One region of the Sinobaca sp. TMA16-18 genome, then DNA from elsewhere that is predicted to be linked to it. Evidence: predicted binding sites of a transcription regulator. Region 1 holds the regulator's gene; the other holds the start of a gene.

Region 1 (3,754 bases):
AATACGTATACTGCAGAAAAGAGCCTGTGCCCCTAAGGGAACAGGCTCTTTCTAATATGTAGGGTGGATACGGACTGAACGACAGGAAACCCGGCAGCTGTCAGGCGATGCCGCAGGAAGTGACAGCGCCCATAATACCGGCTATAGCAATTCCTACTATAAATTTTTTCACGTTAGTCCTCCTGTATCTATATATTCATAATTATGGTAAATAGTTTACTTTATTATAGTCGATATTTCCTAAAAAAGGTTGCATTTTATTAGCTTTTTCTATGTATCGGTTTAAAACCGCGAATATGAAGAAAAAATCTTTTATAATAGAAGAAGAAAACAAGAAAGCGGGGAGATAATATGACAGAAGAGTTATACCATGATCTTTTTTTAAAAGATGCGGGGTTTCTTCCAGTCGAAATAGAAAAGTTAATGTTGGAGTATGCCGAAGAATTCCAGCATGCGGAGATTCAGCAGGTTATAAAGCATACAGATGAGCATTATACCGTCGTTACAAAAGTAACAAAATAAAAAAGCTCTCAAGCGTGAGAGCTTTAGATGATTATTTTTTTTGGATTTCAACTGCTTTATGCTCAATTTCATCGTACGAGTTAGTGCCGTTAGCGTAATCTTTTACCATACTCTCAAATGACCGGAATAATCGTTCATCCGCCGGGTCCTGCAGGTTAAGGCCCAATGAATCAGCAACTTCCTTTTGGTCCCGTCGAAAAGCGTCATCGGCTTCAAACGTATTTCCTTCTTTATATTTGTCCATATGATGGTCAACAAACTTTTTAATAATATCCACATGTATCTCTCCTTTGTTTAAATGGTCTCTTTGTTCTCTTCCCGGTTCCCGGGATATCAAAACGATGAAGCAGGAAGAACCGATTTGAAGCACCTCCAGGCAGAAAGCGCACAATTTTAAGATGGAATACAAGGGACAAGGACTCTCCCTTGAAGGATACGGTATACTGTAGGATAATGGCATACGGAAAGGGGATGGAACGAATATGGTAAGTGGAAGAAATACAGAAGATATGATTATGGATTTAGCGAGTCAGCTTTCTATCGAGCAGGCAAGAAACAAAATTTTATGGGATCTTATTCTACGTCATAATGTACTTTCTCAAAAAGATGTTGATAAAGAAGTAGAAAAGCATTATGAAACCTATCGCACCACTTCTTATGAAGAATTAACCGGGTTTAACTTAAGAGAAGACACCAAGCCGGTAAAAGAACCAGAACCAGAAGAATAAAAAAAAGCGTTCCCTGCAGGGGACGCTTTTTTAATGCCTTACGACATCAAGAAATAGAAAAAAGATAGATTTTACTGCGGTAAATACAAGAAGAAAAATGAACACCAGAACCAGTATAGTAAGAGCGAGAGTCTCCTGAAAATGGAGAATATCGATCAAAATTAAGTTAGCAAGCACAGCGGAAATTACGCCGATAAATAATGTACTGTTAAATACACGTTCCATTATATTAGATGCAGCCATTTCAACATCTCCTGATTAGTATAGATTCCGCTCTTGTGAAATAGTGAGCGTTGTTTGCCTTATTCCTATTAAACCGCATTAGAGACGTGAAATCAATGTCTAAAAAGTGACAAAACAGCGAAAAAAATGACTAACTGGTGAACAATAGAAAAAAAGAAGCAAATAAAAATAGAATACCCAGTGGGCATTCTATTTTTCGTATATATCATCGGCAAGCAGCTTAATAGGACTGCCGCACTGAGGGCAATTCTGGTATTCCTGATCAATAGCAGCATCGCTTAGATCAGAAGCCGGCATCTGCACCTCTGCTTTTGTTTCTTTGCCGCATGAATGGCATTTAATATAGAGCAATGGCTTATCTCCTTTCCATGATCATAGCTGTATTTAATTATATATTTGTATACCACAACAGGTTTTTTCAAAACCTCTCAATGAAAAAACGGCTTTCTTCAATAATGAAGAAAGCCGTTTTCTATTCGTTAATGAATGGTGCGGAAAACGCCGATGACTTTACCAAGAACAGTACAGTCATCAAGAATAATAGGGTCCATGGCTGCATTTTCAGGCTGCAGGCGGATATAACCGCTCTCCCTGTAAAAACGCTTTACGGTCGCTTCGAGCTCTTCGGTCATTGCTACAATAATGTCTCCGTTGTTTGCTGTCTGCTGCTGTCTGACAATAACCAGGTCTTTATCGTAAATACCGGCTTCAATCATACTTTCCCCCTGAATAGTAAGGACAAAAACATTCTCATGTTCATTTGCCACCATACGTTCCGGAAGAGGAATGTATTCCTCTATGTTTTCGATAGCTGTAATGGGTTCACCGGCTGTAACTTTACCGAGCATCGGAACGTACACAGCAGAGCTTTCGGATATTTCAGGCGGTGCATCTTCAAAAGACAGCACCTCTATTGCTCTTGGTTTAGTAGGATCGCGTCGAATAAAACCTTTGCTTTCAAGCCTGGATAAATGTCCGTGCACGGTAGAACTGGAAGCGAGTCCCACAGCTTCTCCGATTTCCCGGACAGACGGGGGATAGCCTTTTAGACGTACTTCCCCTTTTATATAGTCAAGTATTTGTTCTTGTCGTTTTGATAATTTAGTCAAAGTCCCGGCACCTCCTGTGCGTGTAATGTTATTTTAAAAAATTGTATCATGAATAATACGAACATGCAAACATCCGTTCTAATTTTACTTGACGGGAACAGAAGTTCTTATTATACTTTTAAAAAAGGGAACGCACATTCTTAAAAACGGGGGAATTACAATGATTTCAAAAATAACGAATGTAACGATGCAGGAATGGATGATATTATTACTATTTGCAGCATCAATTTTATTTCTAATTATAGCCGTCCAGATTAATGCACCAGATGCAGAAGCAGGTTTTGTTTATGAAGACGATATAACGGAGGAAGCAGAAGAGCTTCAGATCGAACAGGAATTAACCGCCTATCAATGGGTGAATTATACCCTGGACTAATGAAAGTAATCAGAAGGTGAAGTGGGACGATGGAGAAGTGCATTATCTACTGCAGGGTGAGTACCGAAAAGAAAGAACAGCAGACTTCTCTGGAGCGGCAGGTGGAGGAATTGACATCTCTTGCCAAGAGAAACAATCTGCCTATTTATAAAACAATCAAAGAAGAACAGAGCGGCTATTCTATGGAAAGAGAAGGGCTGCTGGAGATGCTTGAAGACTTTTCGTCAGGAAAGGCTTCTATTTTGTGCGTGCAGGATGATACGAGACTTGGAAGAGGCCATGCAAAAGTAGCGGTCCTTCACGCCCTCCACAAAAGTGGAGTAACAATTTATTCAGTCCGGGAAAACGGCGTGCTTGAATTATCTGAGTCAGACAGTATGCTGATTGATATACTCTCCATCGTGGAGGAGCATCAGCGCAGGCTGCATAATTTTAAGATCAAGCGCGGAATGAAGCGGGCAGTAGAAAATGGCTACCGCCCCGATAAGAATTTAAAAAACCGGGGCCAGGGAGAGCGTGTAAAAAAAGAAGTGCCGATAGAAGAGATCATCAGGCTCCGTCAGCGGGACCTTCCCTTTTATGATATTGCCGCGACCCTGCGCGGACTCGGATACGATGTATCTAAAGCCACGGTGCACCGGCGCTACCGGGAGCATATGAAAAAAGAAGATGAACAGTCGTAGTGAAGGCTGAGCGCCTTTGATGAGGCCCTATACCTTCCTATCCCTCCAGAACAAAGATGGTTCCGTTTGCATAAAAGCGGGTATATAAGTACC
Region 2 (3,754 bases), on a different contig from region 1:
CCGGCAGACTCTCTGTATAAGCCGGCCGGTGCCTTGTATCTTCTTCGGTTACCTGGATATGATCATTGACCGTACGCTTGCGGCCCATCGTAATATCATCATAAGGAGTAAAATCATTGGAAGAGGAAGGCAGGCTTCCTTTTCGGATCGTATAAAACAGGCCGTAAATAAATGCTCCCACCAGAACAGATGCGATAACAAATCCCATGTTCATCCCTCCTCTTCCTCTTCATTTTACTATAAGCGGAAGAGGAAGCCCCGTTTCACGACTTATCTGCTTTGGAAGGAAAGACAAATTCCACCTTGCCTTCGTTCAGCTTCAGCTTTGCATCAAATGGGGTTTTCCCTTTAAATCCTTTAATCAGGTTTGTTTCTCCGGACTGGCAGAGTTTTTTAATCTGGGCCGAAGAAATCGTTTTGCGCAGCAGGGTTTTTGGAAACGTCTGCTTGCAGCCATTTGAATAATTCGTGCATCCATAAAAATTGCGCCGGTTCATAATGTAACCTTCTTTACAGGTGGGACAGAGCACAATAGGTTCGGACTTGGCTGCTTTTTTTCCTTTGCCCTCTTCTTTGTCAGCTTCCGACACGGTAAGAGCATCTACTGCCTGCGGTACTTTTTCCACCAGGTCTCTTGTAAATGCCGACGTTTGTTCGATAAACGCCTCTTTCTGCGCCTCGCCTTCTCCGATTTTTCTCAAAAACAATTCCCATTTAGCGGTCATCTCCGGCTTGGAAAGAAGTGTTCCTTCTACGGCTTCACACAACAGTTCACCTTTACGGGTTACGTGCACGATATTTTTCTGCACGCTGATATATTCCTGGCGGATCAATGTTTTAATAATACCGCTGCGGGTCGCTTCTGTGCCGAGTCCTTCTACTTCCTGGAGCGCCGTTTTTGCTTCTTCATCTTCTTCAATCCATTTTCCGCACGTCTTCATCATATTGATCAGCTGGCCTTCTGTGTAGGGCGAAGGCGGCTTAGTCGTTCCTTCTTCAATGGAGATGGCTGCATCCACTCCCATACCTTTTTCCAAAGGAGGAAGAACGGGTGGAGCGTTTGGATCTTTTTTAGCAGAAGCCGTTTTTGCCGAAAAGCATTCCTTCCACCCTTTGACCCGCTCTACCTTGCCTTTGCTGAAAAACAGCAGGTCTTTTACATTCGTCGTCACGGTCGTTTCATCATATTCATAGTCATGATGAAACATAGCAATCGCGCTCTGGACAATTTCCATATAGACTTTCCGCTGGTCTGCCGTCAGCTTTTGAAGAGCCGCTTCAGTCGGTATTTTTTTAGTTGGGATAATCGCATAGTGCTCTTTTACTTTACTGCCGTCTACAAACCGCCGGCCCGGATAGTCGGTCGCCGGTTCAAATACTTTTCCGGCTGTCGCCTGGTATTTGGATAAATTGCTTTTAATGTAGGCGAACTCATTGTTCGTAATATGATGGGAATCCGTCCGCGGGTAAGTGATCAGCTTTAACGGCTGATCGTAGAGAGACTGGGCAATTTCAAGCGTACGGGATGGGCTGAGCTTATATTTTTTATTCATCGTCGTCTGCAGGCTTGATAAGGAATGAAGCAGCGGCGGCTTGATTTTTTTACGGCTTACCTTCACTTCTGAGACTTCGCCCATCTCCTTTTTTCCAATATCGTGCTTTTTAAGCAGAGCTTCTGCATCTGCTGCCTTTTTGTGACGGATTTTCGCTTTGCCTTTATACGTTCCGGTTGGTGCTTTAAACGTTCCTTCTACGTCAAAATAAGGCTCCGGCTTAAACCGTTGGATTTCCATATGCCTGTCATAAATCAATTTCAGCGTTGGCGTTTGGACACGGCCGACACTGAATACGGATTTAATGCCCTTCCTTTGAAGCAGCAGCGTATAAAGGCGGCTTGCGTTCATCCCAACCATCCAATCCGATACCTGCCGCGCCTGAGCTTCCTGATAAAGAGCCATATACGCATCCCCGGCACGGAGCTGCTGGAATCCTTTAATGACTTCATTCTTTTCCAGGCTGTTAATCCACAGGCGTTTGGACGGCTTATGGGAAGCGCCTGCTTTTTCAATAATGCTGCGGGCGATATTTTCTCCTTCGCGGTCGCAGTCGGTGGCAATAATAATTTCATCCGCCGCCTGCAGAAACTTACGCACAATGTGAAACTGTTTTCTCGTTTTGGCAGCAGTCTTCCATTCAAACCGTTCTGGAATCATCGGAAGCTGTACGAGACTCCAGCGTTTCCAGGCCTGCTCATACTCCGCCGGGGATTTGAGTTCGACGAGGTGGCCTACGCCCCATGTAAGCACAGCTCCTTCAGGAAACTGCTCACATGCCCCTATATTTATATACCCTTCCCCTTTGCCGCCTTTCGGAAATGCTTCAGCATAGGCTTTGGCCTGACTCGGTTTTTCTGCTAATATTACTGGCATGAGTATGTCTACCCCTTTATGTTAAAATATCCTTGCTGGATGCGGAACAAATGTTCTTTACATTATACGACGCACAGACACGGACTGCAAAGCAGGTTTGTAAAGATATCCACTTTTCATAAGGAAAGCCCGCTGTCTCCATTACGGATACAGCGGGCTTTTTGTTTATTTTATTAATACAGTTCTTTAAGCGCGTTTTTGGAAAACGGAACAATCGCATCTGCGTTGTTTTCTTTCACTTTTTGGACCCAGGCCGGATCTGATAAAAGCGGCCGTCCAATAGCTACAAGATCAAACTCGTTTTCTTCAAGCCGTTCCACAAGCTGATCAATACTTGTCATTTCCGCCTGTGTTCTTTCTGTAAAGGCATCATTCAAGCCAATGGATCCGACTGTAATAACCGGAAGGCCTGTCAATTCTTTCGTCCAGCCGGCAAGATTTAAAGAAGAACCTTCAAATTCCGGCTCCCAGAATCTTCTTGTGGAGCAATGGTACACATCCACGCCTGCTTCGGTGAGCGGCGCCAGAAATTCACGAAGCTCGTCCGGCGTCTGTGCCAGCTTCGCTTCAAAATCCGTCATTTTCCACTGGGAAAAACGAAAGATAATAGGAAAGTCTTCTCCTACTGCTTTACGGCAGGCTTTGATTACGTCTGCAGCAAAACGGGTGCGTTCTACAGTATTGCCTCCGTACTCATCCGTTCTTTTATTCGTTACGTCCCAGAAAAACTGGTCAATCAGGTAACCATGGGCTCCGTGGATTTCAATACCATCAAATCCGATATCTTTAGCCGCCTTAGCTGCTTCTGCATAAGCCTGAATAATTAGTTCCATTTCATCTTCAGAAAGCGGGTCCACGACCTTTTCTCCGTGAAGGTTTAAGCCGGAAGGTCCTACCGGAGGTACAGATTTACTGCTGTCATCCAGCGGTCTCGTCATTCCTACATGCCATAGCTGCGGCACAATTCTGCCGCCTGCTTCATGTACGGCTTCTACAACCTTTTTCCATCCGTTCAGTGCATCTTCTCCGTAAAAACGGGGAATATTTTCATTATCCAGGCTGGCTGGGTGGCTGATTCCGGTTCCCTCTGTTACGATCAGTCCTACCTCGCTCTCCGCACGGCGGCGGTAATAGGATACAACATTTTCATCAGGAACGCCTCCCGGGGAAAAGTTTCTCGTCATCGGAGCCATTACGGTCCGGTTTTTCATGTGAAGATCTTTTATGCTCCAGGGCTGGAATAGAGCGTTTATTGATTTTGATTCTGTCAGTTGACTGCTCATATGAAGTGCCACGATCCTTTCTATTTAAAAATCCACGCAGGT

Evidence for each region. The regulator LexA, encoded in region 1, represses DNA repair genes until DNA is damaged. The targets are predictions, from matches to a motif close to CGAACATATGTTCG.
Region 2: the regulator LexA is predicted to act here: its motif matches at 2,473-2,486, upstream of AC5W14_RS05560 (type IA DNA topoisomerase).

Annotation. Positions count from the first base shown of each region.
Region 1 is NZ_JCAKFM010000001.1:107,711-111,464, reverse strand. It holds gene AC5W14_RS00635 (DsrE/DsrF/DrsH-like family protein) at 1-2, shown strand, start outside; gene AC5W14_RS00630 (hypothetical protein) at 352-522, shown strand; gene AC5W14_RS00625 (hypothetical protein) at 554-799, opposite strand; gene AC5W14_RS00620 (hypothetical protein) at 1,005-1,250, shown strand; gene AC5W14_RS00615 (hypothetical protein) at 1,281-1,493, opposite strand; gene AC5W14_RS00610 (hypothetical protein) at 1,683-1,844, opposite strand; gene lexA (transcriptional repressor LexA) at 1,973-2,602, opposite strand; gene AC5W14_RS00600 (hypothetical protein) at 2,763-2,978, shown strand; gene AC5W14_RS00595 (YneB family resolvase-like protein) at 3,008-3,661, shown strand.
Region 2 is NZ_JCAKFM010000002.1:372,659-376,412, reverse strand. It holds gene AC5W14_RS05565 (hypothetical protein) at 1-208, opposite strand, end outside; gene AC5W14_RS05560 (type IA DNA topoisomerase) at 264-2,429, opposite strand; gene AC5W14_RS05555 (NADH:flavin oxidoreductase) at 2,603-3,712, opposite strand.